3 regions of the Halomonas sp. 5021 genome follow, and region 2 is predicted to be linked to each of the others. Evidence: predicted binding sites of a transcription regulator. Region 2 holds the regulator's gene; each other region holds the start of a gene.
The links. The regulator LexA, encoded in region 2, represses DNA repair genes until DNA is damaged. The targets are predictions, from matches to a motif close to TACTGTNTANNTANACAGTA.
Positions count from the first base shown of each region.

Region 1: the regulator LexA is predicted to act here: its motif matches at 5,395-5,414, upstream of R3F64_RS13375 (Y-family DNA polymerase).
Region 3: the regulator LexA is predicted to act here: its motif matches at 2,911-2,930, upstream of recN (DNA repair protein RecN).

Region 1 is NZ_JAXOVU010000008.1:35,201-41,992, reverse strand. It holds gene R3F64_RS13400 (hypothetical protein) at 1-68, opposite strand, end outside; gene R3F64_RS13395 (XRE family transcriptional regulator) at 161-826, shown strand; gene R3F64_RS13390 (ParB N-terminal domain-containing protein) at 871-1,956, shown strand; gene R3F64_RS13385 (hypothetical protein) at 1,949-2,977, shown strand; gene R3F64_RS13380 (DNA cytosine methyltransferase) at 2,974-3,915, opposite strand; gene R3F64_RS13375 (Y-family DNA polymerase) at 4,060-5,370, opposite strand; gene R3F64_RS13370 (hypothetical protein) at 5,487-5,837, shown strand; gene R3F64_RS13365 (HNH endonuclease) at 6,022-6,768, opposite strand.
Region 2 is NZ_JAXOVU010000006.1:186,865-193,656, reverse strand. It holds gene ppsR (posphoenolpyruvate synthetase regulatory kinase/phosphorylase PpsR) at 1-244, shown strand, start outside; gene R3F64_RS11995 (hypoxanthine-guanine phosphoribosyltransferase) at 256-834, opposite strand; gene nagZ (beta-N-acetylhexosaminidase) at 867-1,892, opposite strand; gene R3F64_RS11985 (L,D-transpeptidase) at 1,951-2,475, opposite strand; gene R3F64_RS11980 (TetR/AcrR family transcriptional regulator) at 2,453-3,130, opposite strand; gene lexA (transcriptional repressor LexA) at 3,433-4,098, shown strand; gene purU (formyltetrahydrofolate deformylase) at 4,095-4,949, opposite strand; gene R3F64_RS11965 (ribonuclease J) at 5,211-6,792, shown strand, end outside.
Region 3 is NZ_JAXOVU010000004.1:221,084-227,875, forward strand. It holds gene R3F64_RS09640 (RnfH family protein) at 1-66, shown strand, start outside; gene R3F64_RS09645 (outer membrane protein assembly factor BamE) at 84-527, opposite strand; gene fur (ferric iron uptake transcriptional regulator) at 600-1,052, shown strand; gene recN (DNA repair protein RecN) at 1,189-2,862, opposite strand; gene grpE (nucleotide exchange factor GrpE) at 3,060-3,698, shown strand; gene dnaK (molecular chaperone DnaK) at 3,822-5,756, shown strand; gene dnaJ (molecular chaperone DnaJ) at 5,933-6,792, shown strand, end outside.

The DNA of each region.
Region 1 (6,792 bases), on a different contig from region 2:
TCAACGGTGACGCCGCGATAGGTCACGGTTTTGGGGTGAAGCGGTGTAGGTTTGGCAGGTGTGGCCATGGCAGTGGCTCCCTAGCTATGTGTTGTGATCTGAAAGACATCGATAGAATGGTTCACAAAAATGAACCTGTCAATAAGGATGGTTCATAAAAATGAACATTGGCGAGCGCCTGAAAGAAGAACGCGAGCGGATTGGGTTGAGCCAAACGGCTCTGGCCCAGATCGGTGGCGTGGGTAAAACGACACAAATTAAATATGAGAAAGGCGCTAGCAGCCCTGATTCTGCGTACTTGTCGGCAGTGTCAGACGAAGGCGTTGATATCTTTTATGTGCTCAAGGGCCATCGTTCAGGCACACCCAACGCGCAACCATTGGGGTTGCCGTTAAGTGAACCATCGCCGGATCTTTCGCCGGTGAAGATGTACGACATCGAAGCCGCGGCCGGGGCAGGGCGCAGCTTTGAAGGCGAGCCAGTGCAAACCACGCTGTACTTTTCCACGGCAGAGCTTTCCGACCAGGGGCTGGACCCGGCCCAGGTGGTCGGCGTGAAAGTGCGCGGCGATTCGATGCTCGGCACGCTGGACGATGGTGATTGGGTATTGGTGGATCGCAGCAACCGCGACCCGAAACAGGAAGGCGTGTTTTTACTACTGGTGAGCGGGGAAAGACGGATCAAGCGGGTACAGCGCCTGGCGGGCGGCGCGCTGTATCTGATCAGCGACAACGACCACTACCAGCCGGAGATGATCAAGCCGCAGGATATGCACGATGTGGAGATTCTGGGGCGGTGTGAGATTCGGATTGGGCGGGTTGTGTGAAGTCGTTAAGTATTTCAATTATGTTTATATAAAAAGGGGGTTTTATGACCAGTTCTCCTCATCCTAAAGAAATTAATACTAACCAACTATTTTTTGATCCTGAAAATCCGCGTTTTCCTAGAGAAATATCATCTGGTGAAGAAAGCATTATTTTAGAAAAAATGATACGTGATGAGCGTGTAGCTGAAATAATGCAAAGTATTGGAGTTCAAGGTTATTTTGCTGGTGAGCCTCTTTTGGTAGCCCAAATAGATGATAGTGATCAATACTATGTGGTTGAAGGGAATCGCCGTTTAGCTGCGTTGAAATTACTCAATGGTGAGCTTGCGATACCTAAAAGGTTGAAAACAATAATTTCTATTGTTGAAGAAGCTGAACAAAAGCCAGAAAAAGTGCCATGCATCGTATTCTCGGAAAGAAGGGAGATTTTAAGGTATTTAGGGTTTAGACATATTACGGGAATAAAAGCATGGGGTCCTTTAGCTAAAGCTAGATATTTGAAACAATTGAGAGAAGATATTTACGCTGATGAACCAGAAGATCAGCAGTTAAAAATGTTAGCTAAAGAAATTGGAAGTAGGTCTGATTACGTTGGTACCATGCTAACTGGCTTAGAGCTTTATGATAAAGCTAGAGAGCAAGAGTTTTTTCATCTGCCCGGCGTTAATGAGAAAAGTATAGAGTTTACGTTGCTAACCACTTCAATTGGCTATAGAAATATATCTGATTATTTGGGGTTGGATAGTAAGGTTGATACTTTTTGCGAAAATGTCGATGATGATAAGCTGAGAGATATATTTTCTTGGATCTACTCTCAAGATCAGCAAGGGAATACAATAGTGTCTGACTCTAGGAAGCTCAAAGACCTTTCCGCGGTAGTTGCAAATCCTGACGCAGTCGCTAATTTAAAGAAAAAAGGTGATCTTAATGAAGCATTTCTAATGACAGAAGGTCCTCAGGTTGCTTTCTCACAAATGCTAGAGGCAGCTAAAAAGAAACTTAATTTGGCCTATGAGACGCTTCCATCTGTCGGTGAGGTTGACCAGAGTCATAGAGATGAAATACAAAGCATATTTGATTTATCTAAGAGTATTCGTTCTGTAATCCAGGGGCGGCTTGACGATGAGTAAAGAGATTTTCACTAAGTTGTCGTTGTTACCTCGTTTGTCAGATGTTTTCGTATGGTGTGACTATATTGAACTTCGTTGTTTAGTGCACCCTGATAAAAGTTTTTCACGTTCTGACTTAATGGAAACCCAGGAGGAAATGACCGATACAAGAGATGATGCAGACGATATATCGGACGAAGAATTTGCTGATGACTTGGGCTTAGATATAAATGAGTTTGAACACGATGAAATATATCACTCTGTCCCGATTGTAAATGATCGCCTACATCAGAAAACTTATGAAAGATTTCTTCACTTAAAAAGCAGATTGCGTAATTTTGGTGAAGATCTTTATCCATTCTATTTTGATGATGAATTGCAGGCAATATATTTAAAAGAAGATCTTACTGAATGGCATTATTTTTATATACAGCTTTTAATATCTTCCGCACTTCGATATTGCCCTCGGTCTCGTCGCCATGAGCTGACTGGTCCATTTGAAGAAGTCAGTCTTGAGATTTTTAAATGTTTGATGCCAAAAGGGTGGATGGTTTATCCGTTTGGAAAAGATAAATCGAGTAGATACAGTGGACATCTTTATGACAAACTTTTACTGCTAGCTAATGATGTAAGAGGAGAGCTATCAGCTAAAAGAAGTCACTTTAGCGATAGAGATTATGGTGATGGTGGACTCGACTTGGTCGCTTGGCACCCTATGTCTGATGAACGAAACCTCATACCTATGGCATTTGCTCAATGTGGATGTACTGCGGAAGAATTTGGTATGAAGATGTTGGAAGCTTCTCCTGGCAAGCTTGGTCTGCATCTAAGAGTCGGTTACGCATGGGCTTGTTATTACTTTATGCCACAGTCTATGTTGACGAACGATGGAAAGGATTGGCTAAAGTACTCCGATTTCTCACCGTCGATTGTAGTAGATCGTTTTAGGATTATGAGAATTGCAAAGCAGTACCAGCTTGATATTCAAGAAGTTTTAAAGACAGAAACGATAAGCGAAGCACTTTCGACTTCCTTTCATTAATCCCAGATATCTGGCAATGACTCGGCCACCGCTTCAAAGAGAGGCGGTGGTACAGCATTTCCTACCACTTTGTATCGCATGCTCATGCTTCCGTATTTATGCTCTGGAAACATTAGGTCGCCAAAGCCTTGCAGCTTAGCGGCCTCCCGGTAACTGAAGCGGCGTGCTGGCCCATCGTGCGCGAAACGCCAAACGTTATGCTCAAGCTTTTCTAGCGGCGGGCTCATTGGATGAAGCGGCATATGCCGAGGATTAGCCACAATCGTTTTTGACTGATCTGCCCATTCGTTACGCCGGTTTCTTGATAAGTAGTACCAGTGGAAGTCTAGGTCGTAGAACTCGCCTTCTGGCCATTCGGGCATTCCACCGATGGCGTCATGAATTGTCTTTTTTGGAGTGCCGCCCAGCACGCCATGGGTTGGCTGTGGGAATTCATACTCAATACCAAAGTCGTCTCGTATACCGACGATGAAAATCCGCTTACGTTCTTGGGCAACGCCGAAGTCGGCTGCATTAAGCACTTGGAATGAAACGTTGTAACCAGCTTCAGTAAATACCCGCTCCTGGTCCTGGAGGAGGTAGGCGTAATTTTTACGCACCATGCCAGATACATTCTCAACAATGAATGCCTTGGGCCGTATCTGCCTCAGCGCGCGTGCAAATTCAAGATACAGCGTGTTGATTTTTCTGTTAGCGTCGCGAACGCCGCCTTGACTGAATCCTTGACAGGGGTAGCAGCCAACCAATAACTCAGCATCTGGAAAATTTTCTATTTTGCTGATGTCGCCTAAGCGGTAGTCAGTCTCTGGGTGGTTGTGCTCATATACTGCCTGCGCGTATGCCAACACATCGTTGGCCATCAGCACATCAAAGCCAGCATTGATGATGCCAGCGTCTGAGCCTCCGCAACCTGAGAAAAGTGACACTGCTGTTGGCATGACGTTACCTTAAACCTTAATTCCCTCTCGGGATGGATGTTCTTGAAAGGGTGGGATTCTAACGTCTCTTGGCCGAGTAGGCACACCCTCGTTGCGTTATTTCTTTATTTCATGATTGAAACACATTTTAATACCTCGCTGCCTTCATGGCCAGGCTGATTTTTTAGCCGCCACCTCATCCGTGTACGCCCGCATCAGCTCATCCCAGTTCGTCGTGTAACGGGGGCTGCGGTGGGCGCAGCGTAGGTGCCAGGGGGCGTTCTTTTCCGGTAGCCCCAGGCGGACTGTACCCTTTCCCATCTTCTCGTTGAGCGCGTCCATGGTGGCCATTAGCTTGTGGCTGCGCTGGCGTTCTTCTTCCGTTTGCGGGGTGTCCATCAGGCTGAGCTGCTGGCGATTTTCGTCGGTCAGGTCGAGCATCATCACGCCTGCCTTCTTGTAGCCATATTTGGGCCGGTAGATCTTGCGTAGCGCCTCCTGGGCGGCGTGGAGAATGTCGCGAGTGTCCTGGCTCGGGCGCTCCATTTCCACCACTAGGCTGGGCGAGTATTGAGGCAGGTCGGGCCGGAAGCGGTCGGTTTTGAGAAACACCAACACGGCGCGGGCGAGGCTTTGCTGTTCGCGTAGCTTTTCGGCGCCGCGTTGGGCGTGCTGGCGAATGGCGCCCTGTAGGTCTTGCAGGTGCGGCGTGGGGCGGCCGAACGATCGGCTGGTCATGATGCGCTTCTTGGGTTCGTGCAGGTCGTTCATTTCCAAGCAGCTGATGCCGCGCAGCTCCAGTACCGTGCGCTCCATGTTCACCGAGAACTTGCGCCGCAGGCGCTTGGCGTCGGCCTCGCGGAGATCCCAGGCGGTTTTGATGCCGAGGATCTGCAGGCGCTCGTTCAGGCGGCGGCCAATGCCCCATACATCGCCTACCTCGATCTGTTGCAGCAGGTGTTTGGCCTCGTCGCTATCCGCATGGAAGATACACACGCCCGGGTAGCCGGGGTGCTTTTTGGCGATGCGGTTGGCCAGCTTGGCCAGGGTGTGGGTTGCCGCCACGCCCACGCACACAGGAATGCCGGTGTAGCGGTGGATTTTCCAGTGCAGGCTCTTGGCATGTTCCAGCAGCGCCTCGGGCGTGAAGCCGTCCATGCGCACGAACATCTCATCGATGGAGTAGGGCTCCACGCCAGCGGTTTCCTGCTCGAGGGTGGCTTGTACGCGATGGGACATATCGCCGTAGAGCTCGTAATTGGATGAGTAGAGAATAACCTCGCCGCGGTCCACCAGGTGGCGGACATGGTGCGCCGGGGTGCCCATCTCCACGCCCATGGCTTTCAGCTCGTTGGACCGGGCCACGATGCAACCGTCGTTGTTGGACATGATGCCCACGGCGCGGCCGTTGAGCCTGGGATTGAACACCCGCTCGCAGCTCACGTAGAAGTTGTTGCAGTCCACCAGCCCGATCATTTTTGCCTCCTGATACTTGTGTAAGACTGCTTATTTATACAGTATTGGCTACAGGGAAAGCGACAGGCAAACGCTAATGTACGTCGCCAAACATCGAGCAAGCACAGGGGGAGAGAATGCGAGTGACTTACTTGGGGCCAGCCGTGGTGGGCATTGATCATCCGGCGGTAGCGGAAATGGACAGGCGAAAATTTACCCCGAGCTGTTTTCTGGTGGAGATTAGCGAGGAAGCGCATCCAGGCGGGCCGTTGATGGAAGGCGACGTGCTGGTGGTGGACGAAGCGCGCTCGCTTGGCCACGCCGATCTGGTGGTGGCTGAGATAGAAGGCGAGTACCGACTGTTTAAATCCCATCGCGCTGGTAGCCGTTGCCGGTTGTTGCCACCCAACGGCGGGCAGGGCTACTTTGTGAACGCGCAGCAGTTCAAGGGGGTGGTGGTCAGGCAGGCGAGGTGCTGGGCCGTGTAAGCGATTTCTTACACGCGCTGTGGGTAATGGCTTACATCATCCTGAGAAGAAATTTGCCACTCTGAGGGTGTCGCCTTGAAGCACGCGGGACGGAATCCGGCTCGTCAGAAGGATGCGGCATTAAGAACCCCCGGCCATGGAATGGCTGGGGAGTTCCAATAAAACAGTGAATAATAGATATTTACTATATTGAGTTGGTATAGTTTATGAAATCGTTATAAGTTTCAACAAGTAAGGCTATTGTAGATGCTGCGGGGTCGTTGAAATGTATATTTCCTTCATTATCCTGCCATGTTGTTAAATCAACAATGCATGGGGTACTGTCATAACCCTTAGGTAGTTGTGAGTCCAGTACATTGAAAATACGTATTATTTCTTGCTGCCGTAGCTGTAATCCTTCCTCATAGCACCAGTCGCTAGACCTATTATTCCACTGGTTTGCGATGGATTTTCGACATTGATTTACTATTTCAAGTCTAAGCTCATCACTGACTATCGCAATGTTTTGAAAGTCCTTATTAAAATTTAGTAAACTAAGCTTGTTTATTGTTGTTTTCATATTTTCACAAAATCTGATTGCAGTCTTAACCTCAGTTCGCCAATCAAATCCAATATAGATAGGTTGGTTGCCAGTCCCTTTTTGTTTAATTCGCTTAATTGCTTCTTCTTTCCAACTGTATAAGAGTTCAGGTGTAAAAGAATGTTCATATCTGTCAATTTGACGATGACACATAGGGCATAGCCAAATGCCGTTAGATGCAGAATTGCGCTCGTTTTCATTTTGATTTTCATCATAGCGGGCCTGACCCGGTTTTTCGGCTTTTATATGAGCAGCATCACCTTGGTTAGGATGTCCACATGAATCATCAACTATGCCAGCATAGTTATTGCATGTTGGCCTTGAACAAAAACCGCCTACTTCGTGGCTCAACTGTCGCCGTACAGATTGGCTGAA
Region 2 (6,792 bases):
ACACCGGCACAAGCTGTTTGGCCTGACAATCGACGCCAGGCGTCTGGCCGCCATCCGCAACGAACGCAGGCCCAATAGCCGCTATAGTTCGATGGATCAATGCATGCAGGAGATCGAGCAGGCAGAAGCGTTATACCGTCGCCTGCACATTCCTTTTATCGACGCCACGCGCTTTTCCGTGGAAGAGATATCCACCCGCATGATTGCTGAAACCGGGTTGGCGCGGCGCTTTTCACCCCGCTAAACCGCCTCAGATCACATGCCCTTGGGGGCAAAGATTCCCGGGGCATTGCGCCAATAGCCTTTGTAATCCATACCAAAGCCAAAGACATAACGATCGGCGACTTCCAGGCTGCAGTAGTCGGCTTTCAATCCGGGTACTGCCTTGCGATCGTGCCGTTTATCGACCAGCACCGCCGTGGTAATGCTGGCGGCTTGCGCTTCCTGGCAATAGTTCAGAATCGCAGATAGCGTCGTGCCTTCATCCAGAATGTCGTCGACGATAACGACATGCCGACCGGCCATGGGAATCTCCGGCGATACCCGCCAGAAAAGCTCTCCACCGCGGGTCTCGTTGCGGTAGCGTGTGGCATGCAGGTAGTCGACCTCAAGCGGAAAGCCCAACCGGGTCAACAGATGGCCCGTGGTGATCAAGCCGCCATTCATGACGCAATAGAAGACCGGTAGTTTATCGCCCAGATCCGCACTGATCTGCTCGGCCATACGGTCCAGCGCCTGCTCCACCTGCTGCTGGGAAATCAAGCAGTCCGCGTTGTCCATGAGCTCGCGCATGGTGTCGAGGGATGCGAGCGCTTCTTTGTCTAGCTTTGCCATTGAAGTTCCAGTCTACTTGGTAAAAACAATCGTTAACTGCTGCGTGAATCAGCGGCCATGGCCTCTAACTGGGCATGCGTGCGCCGCCAGCGGCTAAGCGCGGATAGCGCGTCCAAATCGGGACGTGCGCGTTTGTAGCGAAGCTTGCCGGGCCTGACAGACGCTGAAGTTGGAACGGCGGCAACGACCTCAAGCGCCGCCTCGCGGTCATTGCATACCAGCAACATGTCGCAGCCGGCAGCGAGAGCAGCCGCTGCGCGTTCGCGCGGCCCTCCTACCTTATGGGCGCCGGCCATGCTCAAATCGTCGGAAAAGATACAGCCTTTAAACCCCAGCGACTGACGCAGCATCCCCAGCCAACTGGGCGAAAAGCCGGCGGGTCGCTTGTCAAATGCCGAGTACACAATGTGGGCTGGCATGACACCATCAAGCTTCTTGGCCAGGGTGCTGAAAGGCACCAGATCGTGTTGCTTGAGCGTCTCAAAAGGCCGGTCATCGACGGGCAAGGCGAGATGCGAGTCTGCCGCTACGCCGCCATGACCGGGAAAATGCTTGCCGATCGCTGCCATACCGGCTTCATGCAGCCCGGCTACCAGCGCGCCACCCAGTTCACTGACTTGCGTGGCCTCCGAGCCAAAACTGCGGTCGCCGATGACGCTGGAGAGACCGCTATCGATATCCAGTACCGGAGCAAAGCTGATATCCAACCCGCAGGCGGCCATTTCCATGCCCAGGAGCCAACCGGTGTCCTGGGTAAGCCCCAGAGCCGCCGCACGATTCTTCTGGTAATACTCACCCAGCCGAGCCATTGGTGGCAGGCGCGTCAGTCCTTGCTTGATACGCTGAACGCGACCGCCTTCCTGATCCACTGCCAGCAACACGTTGGGGCGTAGCTTACGCACCTCGCTGCACAGGTCTCTGACCTGGTGGGCATCTTCCACATTGCGCGAAAACAAGATGACGCCACCCACCGAGGGCGATTTCAACAACTGCCTTTCTGCGGTGGTCAACGTTGTCCCTTCAAGGTCCAACATGACCGAGCCCAAAGGATGTGTCATAGCGGGGTGTCCAAAAAAGGCGCTAACTCTAGACGATGATTAGCGAGGAGTCCAACGATCAGCGGCTGTCGTGTAACCAGACAGGCGTTCCAGGTCCAGCATGCTCGAAAAGCCAAAGAAGATCTGCATTACGCAGCCGCACGCATCCATGAGAGGCTGGTTGACCCATGGGCTCATTCGGCGGCGTACCGTGCAGATAAATATAGCGTCGCTGGGAGTCGACCTGACCACCGCGGTTTATCCCCGGTTCCAGGCCACACAGCCATAGAATGCGCGTCAGAATCCAGTCTCGCTCGGGAAACGCCGCCGCCAGCTCGGCGTCAAATACTTCGCCCGTCCAGCGGCGGCCTTTAAAGACCGCGTTTTCCGGGGCATCAGTACCAATGGCGGCACGAATATAGTGCCAGCCAAGCGGCGTTTGACCACTGCCCTGCCGATTACCCATGCCCTGGCGCCCGGTAGAAATTTCACACTCATGGCGACACATATCGCCTTGCCAGACGCGCAAGCTCTGCGACTGGGCGGCGATTTCCAGCCATAGCCCCTCGCGGGGCGGCATTTCAATGAGCGACGGTGTCTGCATGGTGCTCAATGTCCTTCTCATCAGGTAATGGCGCGTTCATCGCCGCCACCACTACCGGCCGCAGTCGGCGAACCAGGTCGCGGACCGAGACATGCTGGTGGTAATCCTTTTCGGCAATATCGCGCAGCGCATCCAGTCCCGAAAGCGTAAAGATGACGGTACCCAGCATAAAGTGTAGCCGCCAGAAGCGCTCAGCGTCGGGCAGATCCGGTGTCGCACGGCGAACCAGTTCGGTGAAACGGCTGAACACATCACCGTATTGCTGCTGGATGTAGCGTCGTAAATGCCCCTGAGCCTGGCTGTACGCAAGCCCCAGCAAACGCATGAAGACTTTGAGACTATTGCGTTCGGCAGGCACCGTCAGCACGGTTGTGGCCATGGTTTCGAGGAGCACTTCAAGGGGGATGTCACGACCCTCGTAGCGCGCTTCGAGTTCGTCCAGAGCGCCATGAAAACGTTGGGAAAACGGATCCAGGTAGCGAGCAAACACCGCCTGGATGAGCGCCTTCTTGGATCCGAAGTGATAGTTCACCGCAGCAAGATTGACCCGAGCCTTGCTGGTGATGTTGCGTAAAGAGGTTTCGGCAAAGCCGCGCTCTGCAAAAAGCACTTCAGCAGTATCCAGAATGCGGGTCACCGTATCCGATTGAGCCATGCTGCTCTCCATAAGACGGGCCAAAAAGCGGGCCATAAAAAACGGATGTTTTAAACAAACCAGGATACTACGTTATCGTTTGTTACCTCTCAACGTATACCTGAACACCCAACCCTTATCCAACGCCGCTTTGCATCTTCATATACATCAATTTGTTAGCTGCCTTACCCCCATTATATACTGGACAGGAGAACATGCTGTATACTTAACCACATACTGTTAACTACATACTGACTGTTGACTACATACTGATAGGTAAACAGGAACGCAGTCTTGCTCACTTATTCAATCTGGAGGCTGGTATGTCGCGGCCATTAACTGTTCGTCAACAAAACGTGTTCGACTTTATTGTCAAGACCATGGCTGAGCTCGGCTATCCGCCCACCCGGGCTGAAATAGCCAAGGCACTGGGGTTCCGTTCACCCAATGCGGCAGAAGAACACTTACGCGCACTTGAGCGTAAAGGCGTCATTCGCATCATTCGCAATACGTCGCGCGGCATACGCCTGCCCAACCAGGAACACCAGGAAACGCCAGACGTGCTGCCAGCCTCAGGTGCAGACCCTGCCAACGGCCTGCCTATCATTGGCGAAGTCGCGGCGGGTAGCCCTATCCTGGCCGCTGAGCATATTGATCGCTACTGCCCGCTGCCCGCCGACTACTTCACGCCCAGAGCAGATTATCTGTTGCGCGTTCGCGGGCTGTCGATGCAGAACGTCGGCATCCTCGAAGGCGACCTTCTCGCCGTCCACCGCACCCAGCGCGTTCGGGATGGCCAGATTGTCGTCGCCCGGCTGGAAGACGAAGTCACCGTCAAGCGTTTCAAACGCGACGGGAATCACGTCACCCTGATCGCTGAAAACCCCGACTTCGACCCTATCCATATCGACCTACGCACCCAACCACTTGATATCGAAGGGGTTGGGGTCGGCGTTATTCGCGGTGGCAATGGCCAGGCGCTCGGCTAGCTGAACACGATGGTCTTGTTGCCATGCACCAGCACGCGGTCTTCCAGATGCCAGCGAAGACCGCGCGCGAGGACGGCTTTTTCAACATCGCGGCCAAAACGTACCAGATCGGTCGGCGTATGACAGTGGCTGACCCGGTGAATGTCCTGCTCGATGATGGGCCCTGCATCCAACTCCTGAGTCACGTAATGGCAGGTAGCCCCTATCAACTTGACGCCACGCTGGTAGGCTTGGTGATAGGGTTTGGCGCCAGCAAAAGACGGCAGAAAACTGTGGTGGATATTAATGACCTGCCCCGCATATCGTTCACACAACGCTGGCGGTAATATCTGCATGTAGCGAGCCAGCACGATACTGTCGGCCCGGGCATCATCAATATGCGCCTGCACCTGCTCAAAGGCCGCAGTCTTGTCTGCCGGATCCACCGGCACATGGTGATACGGTATTCCGTACCATTCCGTTAACGAACGCATGTCGTCATGGTTGGAAATCACACCCACGATATCGCAGTCCAGCTCACCCACCTGCCAGCGGTAAAGCAAATCGACAAGGCAATGGGATTCTCGCGAAACCATCAGGACAACCCGCTGCCGTTTCCGGGTATCGACCAGCGCCCAGTCCATGTCAAACCGCTCCGCCACCGGCTCGAAGGCTGAACGTAATGCCTCTGCCGACATACCCAGCGAATCCGCCAATATTTCGTAGCGCATGAAAAAACGCCCGGTTTCCAGATCGGAATGCTGGCTGGCCTCGGTAATCGACCCTCCCTGGTCCGCGATAAAACTCGATACCTTCGCGACGATCCCCACCTGGTCCGGGCAGGACACCACCAAACGATAAAAATGCGACATAGTCATTACTCTTCACGGTTTGCCGGGCGACGATGATCGGGCCGTCCGCTGGCATTAAACAAACGTCTAGTGTACCGAATGAAGCGCTCGCAATCACCGCCCTTAATGGCAGTGATTGTTAGCCGCCCGCCCCATCCCGTATAGTTAACCAATTACTTTCTAGGCTTTATTAATCTGATGCATCCACCGCGCGTTCATATTCGTCCCCGTCGTCGCCCTCCCTTACGCCTCTTGCCGTTAGGCGGCTGCGGGGAAATTGGCATGAACCTGACGCTGTATGGGTACGAAGATCACTGGATCGTCGTGGATTGCGGCATGATGATTCGCCAGGATCTACCCAATGCGCCACTGCAGGTGCCCAACCTGGAAACCCCCAAAGCCCTGGGCATTGCCCCGCAAGCGCTCTACATCACCCACGGCCATGAAGACCACATTGGGGCGGTCGCCTGGCTCTGGCCCCACTGGCAATGCCCCATTTATGCAACGCCGCTGGCGGCAGGCTTGTTGCGCCTGAAGTTTGCCGAACATCAGCTCTCAAGCGCCGCCATTCATGTGGTCGAGCCAGGTGAGGCATTGGAAAGCGGGCCTTTCACCCTGCGCTTCCTGGCGGTTCCACACTCGATACCCGAGAGCTGCTCGCTGATGGTCATGGCAGGCCGCTATCGTGTATTGCACAGTGGCGATTGGAAGCTCGACCCTGATCCAATTATCGGCGCGCCGATCGATCAGACGCAATTCAAGGCCTTAGCGCCGGTTGATTTGGTAGTGGGGGATTCCACGAATGCCCCTCTACCCGGCCACTCAGGCAGCGAAGGCGATGTCGCCAAAGCGCTGGTCGAGACGCTCGCCAACTGCGAAGGCCGGATCATTGTCTCCTGCTTTGCCAGTAATCTCGCCCGGGTGTTGGCGATTGGCCGTGCCGCCTACCAGTGCGGGCGGCGCGTCAGCCTGATGGGGCGCTCGATGGAGCGCATGGTGGGTGTCGCACGCGGCCTCGGCTATCTGGACGATTTTCCTGCCATCGTGCCCGCCCATGACCTGGGTTATTTGCCGCCCGATGAAGTCGTGGTCATTGCCACCGGCAGCCAAGGTGAGCCACGCGCCGCCCTGCAGCGACTTGCCCAGGGGCGTCATCCTCACGTGGATTTACAGCCTGGTGACAACGTGATTTTTTCCGCCAAGGCCATTCCGGGTAACGAGAGGCCCATCGGGCAGTTGAAAAAGCGCCTTCAGCAGTTGGGCGTCGAGCTATTCGATGAGTTCAGTCATCCGCAGCTTCACGCGACCGGACATCCGGCACAGGACGAAATCACCCGCTTTTATCAATGGCTGACGCCAAGCCACCTGTTGCCGGTTCATGGTGAAAGCCTTCATCAACAGGCCCACCAGCAGCTGGCCGCGTCCCTGGGTATTCAAGCCCCCTTGGCGCCGGTCAATGGCGACTTGATCCGCTTCGATCAGCATGGACTGCATCACGAGCAGCACTACCCGCAACCGCCATGCATCGTCAGCCAGAACAGCGTAGTACCCCACCCTGGACTGGAGAGCGAAAACAGCACCCTCCCACGACGCGGCAGCCTCTATCTTGCGTTACCGGTGACCGCCACTCAAACCGGGTGGGCGCGCGTCGGGCGCCTGATGCTGGACAATACAAGTGCCAATTCATTCGACGAAGACAGTTTCAGCGAATGGCTGGATGATCAGCTTGCCGAACTCCACGCCGACACGTTGGCGGATCTGCGCCTGGGCCTTCAGCCCCGCTTGATTGCCTGGCTGGCAGAACGGCTGCAGCATTTACCTGAAGTCCACCTGCAGATTATGGCCAGCGAGCTGCCAGCGACAG
Region 3 (6,792 bases), on a different contig from region 2:
CTGATTGACCCCAAGGCCGCTCGCCGTGAACGTGCAAAACGCCAGGCGAGCGGGAGCGCCGATTAAGACGACGACTCGCGTCATCAATTGGTGGTATTGGGCGTTGTGTTTTGCCTCGGCTCGTTAGGGATCGCTTCAGTGGGATCGGTGATGTCCGGTGCCGGCCCGCTAGTGGTGTCGGCCTCCAGAGGTAGGTCCTCAGATAAATCGCCTTCCTGATCGATATTGGCAAGCCGCCCCTGGTCATCAAATGTCAGCGTGACACGCCGCTGTTCAACCCCTGCGTAAGCTTTGTCGAGCCGGAACACGTAATCCCACTCGCGAGCATCAAAGGGCGCTTCAAGCAGTGGGCGGCCCATCACATAGGTCACCTGTTCCTGGGTCATCCCCGGTTGCAGTTGGTCGACCATTTCCTCGGTGACCAGGTTGCCTTGCGGGATGTCGCGTTTATACACGCCAACGTAGCTACAGCCGCTGATCACGGCAATGGAGACGGAAAGCGTAATGATTCGAGTCAATTTTTGCATTTGAGCCTATTCTTCACTATCGTGGTTTCGGTCGATCATACCCGACCTAACCTGTTACTGCGAAGAGCAACCATGGCCGATAAGAACCATGAATTACGTAAAGCCGGGCTGAAAGTGACCCTGCCGCGCGTCAAAATCCTGCAGATTCTCGAAACTGCATCGGGTCAGCACCACCTTAGCGCAGAAGAAGTGTATAAAACACTGATAGATGCGGGCGAAGATGTGGGGCTGGCAACTGTCTACCGTGTGCTGACTCAGTTCGAGTCGGCGGGCCTCGTTATTCGTCATAATTTCGATGGCGGCCACGCGGTATTCGAGATGACGCAAGAAGATCACCATGACCACATGGTGTGTCTGGAAAGCGGTGAAATCGTTGAGTTCGTTGACGAGATCATTGAGCGACGCCAGCAAGAAATCGCTGAAGAGCACGGCTATGAATTAGTTGACCATGCGTTGGTGTTATACGTGCGCCCCCGAGGATCGGACGTAACACGCCAGGACAGCGGGCCGACTAATAAGAAATAGGGGCTAACCCTAGCTCAGGCTTTGATGCACGCCCTAATGCCTCTAGGCTGCCTGGCTTAAATACCAGGCGGCCTAGGGGCGTTTTATTGCGCGCTTGAAATACACGGTTGCCCAGCAGCCCTTCGACCCGCCATCGTCAGTGGGGCTGGCGCTGGCTGGCATTGAGCATTTCACGGGCATGGGCCAGGGTTTGGTCCGAGAGTTTGATGCCGCCCAGCATGCGGGCCAGCTCGCTGACTCTGCCCTGTTCATCCAGCAGGGCCATGTGCGTCAGGGTGGTATCGCGCCGGGCGTGTTTCTCAATGTGCAGGTGCTGGTGAGCCTGGGCGGCCACCTGAGGCAGGTGGGTGACCGTCATTACCTGGCCGTTTTCGCCCAGCTTGCGGAGCAGCTGGCCGACAATCTCTGCAGTGGCACCGGAAACCCCGACGTCGACTTCATCAAACACCAGGCTTGGTATGGTTGAGTGAGACGCGGCGACGACCTGGATAGCCAGGCTGATGCGCGAAAGCTCACCGCCAGAGGCAACTTTGGTGAGCGGTCTGGCGGGCTGTCCGGGGTTGGCGCTGATTAAAAAGTGAACCTGATCGACGCCTTCCGCCGCCGGTGTATCCCTGGGCGTGACCTCCACTTCAAAGCGTGCCTTGCCCATGGCCAGGAAACTTAGCTGCTGCTGGACCTCCTTCCCCAAACGGACGGCGGCTTTCTGGCGTCCCTCGCTCAGGTGCTTGGCGTCACGTCGATAGCGCTCGCGAAGTTCCGCTACCTGGGCACCCAAGGCCTCGATGTCGTTCTCGCTGTTATCCAGTTCGGCCACTTCCCGGCTCAACTCCGCATGCAGTGCACAAACCTCTTCGGGTGCCACATGGTGCTTGCGGGCAATACGGTGCACGTCCGCTAAACGCTCTTCCACCCACGCCAGGCGCTCGGGGTCGAGTTCGGTGGTGCTGGCGAGGCGGTTGAGCTCGCTGGCGGCCTCTTCGACCTGAATGCGCGCGTCGCTGAGCATCGCCAGAGTGTTAAATAACGTGCCCTTATCGCTGCCCGGCAAGGCGCTTAAATGTGTATAAGCCTGGTTGAGCAACGATAGTGCCCCGCCCTCGTCGCTGGCGCAGCAGTCAGCAGCAAACTGCGTTTCGCGGAGTGTTTCATCGGCGTGGGCCAGGGAGTGTTGTTCTTCTTCAAGGGTTTGCAGTTCGCCTTCAGCAAGGCCCAACTGATCGAGCTCCTCCACCTGATAGCGCAGCAGCTGTCGCTTGGCTTCTACCTCGCTGCCGGCTTCCTTGCGCTGCTTGAGGCGACGGTTGGCGCTGCGCCAGTCACGGTACGTCTCAGCCAGCTGCTGGGCGGTGTCGCGAAGGCCCGCATAATCGTCGAGTAGTGCGAGATGGGTTTCTTCGCGCATCAGCGCCTGGTGGGCGTGCTGGCCGTGAATCTGCACCAGGTGTTCCCCAAGCGCTTTGAGGTCGCTGATCGTGGCCGGTTGTCCGTTGATCCATGCTTTGGAGCGCCCGCTTGCCGTTACCACCCGCCTTAACAGGCATTCGTCACTGGGCAGTTCGCGGCTGCTAAGCCACTCGCTTGCCGCGGGCAAATGCTGAATATCAAAACGCGCTGAGAGGTCAGTGCGTTCGCTGCCATGGCGCACGCTGCCTGCGTCGGCGCGTTCGCCCAGGCAAAGGCCCAGTGCGCCGAGCAGAATCGATTTGCCGGCCCCGGTCTCGCCGGTAATGGCGGTCATGCCATGGGTCAGGTCGAGTTCCAGGTGCTCAACGATCGCGTAATCTCGAATGGCAAGCTGAGTCAACATGAGGGCCTCCTGAGGCGCAGCGGAACGAGCGTAGTCAATGCGTCTGAATATTGTTGTTTTATACAGTAGTCGAAAACACGCTTCAATGCCCACTTGAGATGGCTTTTATGGTCCCCATATACGGTGCAGAGCCAATTTACGTTGCTATTTATTATTTGGGCGTATCGCACGCCTCTCGAACGTTGCAGGAGCTAGGCATGGCAAAAGAACCGCAAACCCCGATGGACGACGAACTGGCTCGCCACGAGCAGGAAGCAGAGACGCCGGAGCAAGAAGCTGAAGATCGCCTGGTTGAAGGCGAACTGGAAGGCCTTGTCAATGACGATGAAACCGTCGTCGATCGTGTCGAGGATGAGGCTGAAGTCGATGCGCTGGCCGCCAAGGTGCAGGATCTGGAGCAGCGTCTGGCAGAAGCCCAGGATCAGTCGCTAAGAGAAGCCGCCGAAGCGCAAAACGTGCGCCGCCGGGCGGAGCATGAGGCTGAAAAGGCGCGCAAATTCGCCTTGGAGAAGTTTGTTAAAGAGCTTCTGCCGGTCATCGACAGCCTGGAAAAAGCGCTTGAGTCGATGCAGGAAGACGCCTCCGAGGTTCATCGCGAAGGGGTCTCGATGACCCTGAAGATGCAGCTGGATGTGCTGAGCAAGTTTGGCGTTGAAAGCATCGATCCCCAGGGCGAGCCGTTTGACCCACAGGTCCACGAAGCCATGGCGATGGTGCCGAACCCTGAGCAGGAGCCAAATACGGTCATGGAGGTCATGCAGAAGGGTTACTTGCTGAATGGACGCCTGGTCCGCCCGGCCATGGTCGTGGTCAGTCAGAAAGCGAGTGAGTCATAACGCAGTAAAGGCCTAAAAAGGGCCTTGAAAAGTCTCAGGTGGCCCCCAGATAAAGGGGCAACCCCGCGGGAAATCCCGCAACCAGTTTGATGTATTGAAACAACCGAATACGAGGTTCTTATTATGGGACGCATTATTGGTATTGATTTGGGCACCACAAACTCCTGTGTATCGGTGCTCGATGGCGACAGTGCAAAAGTCATTGAAAACGCAGAAGGCGGCCGTACGACGCCGTCCATCATTGCGTACACCGAAGACGGTGAGACGCTCGTCGGTCAGGCCGCCAAGCGCCAGGCGGTGACCAATCCTGAAAATACGCTTTACGCTATCAAGCGCCTGATTGGCCGTCGTTTCAAAGACGACGTTGTTCAGAAAGATATCAAGATGGTGCCGTACAAGATCACCGAAGCCGATAACGGTGATGCCTGGGTAGAAGTGAAAGGCCAGAAAATGGCACCGCCGCAGGTGAGCGCGGAAGTGCTCAAGAAAATGAAGAAGACGGCAGAAGACTACCTTGGTGAAACCGTCACCGAAGCGGTCATCACCGTGCCGGCTTACTTCAATGACAGCCAGCGCCAAGCCACTAAAGATGCAGGGCGCATCGCCGGTCTGGATGTCAAGCGTATCATCAACGAGCCGACCGCAGCGGCGCTTGCCTATGGCATGGACAAGTCACGCGGTGATAAAACCATCGCGGTATACGACCTGGGCGGCGGTACCTTTGATATTTCGATCATCGAAGTCGCCGATGTCGACGGCGAAACCCAGTTTGAAGTGTTGGCCACCAACGGTGACACCTTCCTGGGTGGTGAAGACTTCGATCTGGCGCTGATCAACTATCTGGTTGACCAGTTCAAGTCGGACAGCGGTATTGACCTGTCAGGCGATAACCTGGCCATGCAGCGTCTGAAAGAAGCCGCCGAGAAGGCCAAAATCGAACTTTCCAGCGCCCAGCAGACTGATGTCAATCTGCCCTATATCACGGCCGATAACACCGGTCCGAAGCACCTGAACGTGAAAGTGACCCGCGCCAAGCTGGAGTCGCTGGTAGACGATCTGGTGCAGCGCTCGATGGAACCCTGCAAGATGGCGCTGAAAGATGCCGGCCTGTCGGCCTCCGAGATCGACGACGTTATCCTGGTCGGTGGTCAGACGCGCATGCCGCTGGTTCAGCAAAAAGCCGCTGAGTTCTTCGGCAAGGATGCACGTAAAGACGTCAACCCGGACGAAGCCGTGGCCGTGGGTGCCGCAATTCAGGGCGGCGTTCTGGGTGGCGACGTGAAAGACGTGCTGCTCCTCGATGTAACGCCGCTGACCCTGGGCATCGAAACCCTGGGTGGCGTGATGACGCCGCTGATCGAGAAAAACACCACCATCCCGACCAAGAAGACGCAAACCTTCTCCACGGCGGATGACAACCAGACGGCAGTGACCATCCACGCCGTCCAGGGTGAGCGCAAGCAAGTGTCGCAGAACAAGTCGCTGGGTCGCTTCGACCTTGCCGATATTCCGCCGGCGCCGCGCGGCGTGCCGCAGATCGAAGTGGCCTTCGACCTGGATGCCAACGGTATCCTGAACGTCTCCGCGAAAGACAAGGCGACCGGCAAAGAACAGTCGATCGTCATCAAGGCGTCCAGCGGCCTGACCGAAGACGAGATCGAGCAGATGGTACGCGACGCCGAAGCCCACGCCGACGAAGACAAGAAGTTCGAGGCGCTGGTGCAGTTGCGTAATCAGGCGGACGGCATGATCCACGCCACCCGCAAGACGCTGGAAGAAGCTGGTGACAAGGCGACCGATGACGAGAAGCAATCCATCGAAACCGCGATCACCGAGCTGGAAGAAGCTACCAAAGGCGATGACCAGGAGCTGATCCAGCAGAAACTCGACGCACTCACTGAAGCGTCTGGCCAGCTGGCACAGAAGATGTACGCCGAGCAGGCTGAAGGCGCCGAGCAGCCGGGTGAGGAAGGTGCCGAGCAGGGCAACGCCAAGCCCGATGAAGACGTGGTCGACGCCGAGTATGAAGAAGTCAACGACGATCAGAAAAAGCAGTAAGCGCTCTTTCTGACGAGGTAGGCGGCGACGCGGGAGGCAACTCCCGCGTTGCTGTTTCCACGTCAAAGACGCAAAAAGCTTAATGTGTCGTTAAATACTGTGTCTTAAATACTCTGTCGTTAACACATAGTTAAATGTGCAGTTGAATGCGTAGCTAACCAAGAGGCGTAGGACCCATGTCCCAACGCGATTATTATGAAATCCTGGGTGTCGACAAAGGGGCCGATCAGAAAGAGATCAAGAAGGCCTACCGTCGCCTTGCGCAAAAATATCACCCCGACCGCAACCCGGAAGACGATACTGCCGCGGAAAAATTCCGCGAAGTGTCAGAAGCCTACGAAGTCCTGACCGATAGCGAAAAACGTGCGGCCTACGACCAGTTTGGTCATGCCGGTGTCGATGGCCAGGGCGGTGGCTTTGGTGGCGGTGGTTTCGGCGGCGGTGGCGCTGGCGATTTCAGCGACATTTTCGGCGATGTGTTTGGCGATATTTTCGGCGGTGGCGGCGGGCGTCGTCGTGGTCCCAATGCCCCGGCGCGCGGTTCTGACCTGCGCTATAACCTGGAGTTGGACCTGGAAAATGCGGTCTCCGGTACCACGGTTGATATCCGTGTGCCGCGCCATATTGAATGTGACCGTTGTGACGGCGGCGGTGCTGAACCGGGGTCAAGCAAAGATACCTGCCCCACCTGCCATGGCCACGGCCAGGTGCGTATGCAGCAGGGCTTTTTTGCGGTTCAGCAAACCTGCCCGACCTGCCATGGCTCAGGCCAGCACATCAAGGTGCCGTGTCACAAGTGTAACGGCGAAGGGCGCGTGCGCGAGACCCGGACACTGTCGGTGAAAATCCCGCCGGGTGTGGATACCGGCGACCGTATCCGCCTGAACGCGGAAGGCGAAAGCGGCATCAATGGCGGCCCGCCAGGCGACCTGTACGTCCAGGTGGCCATCAAGCCGCACCATATCTTCCAGCGTGATGGCAAGCACCTGCAATGTGACGTGCCGATCAATTTCGTCGATGCAGCATTGGGCGGTGA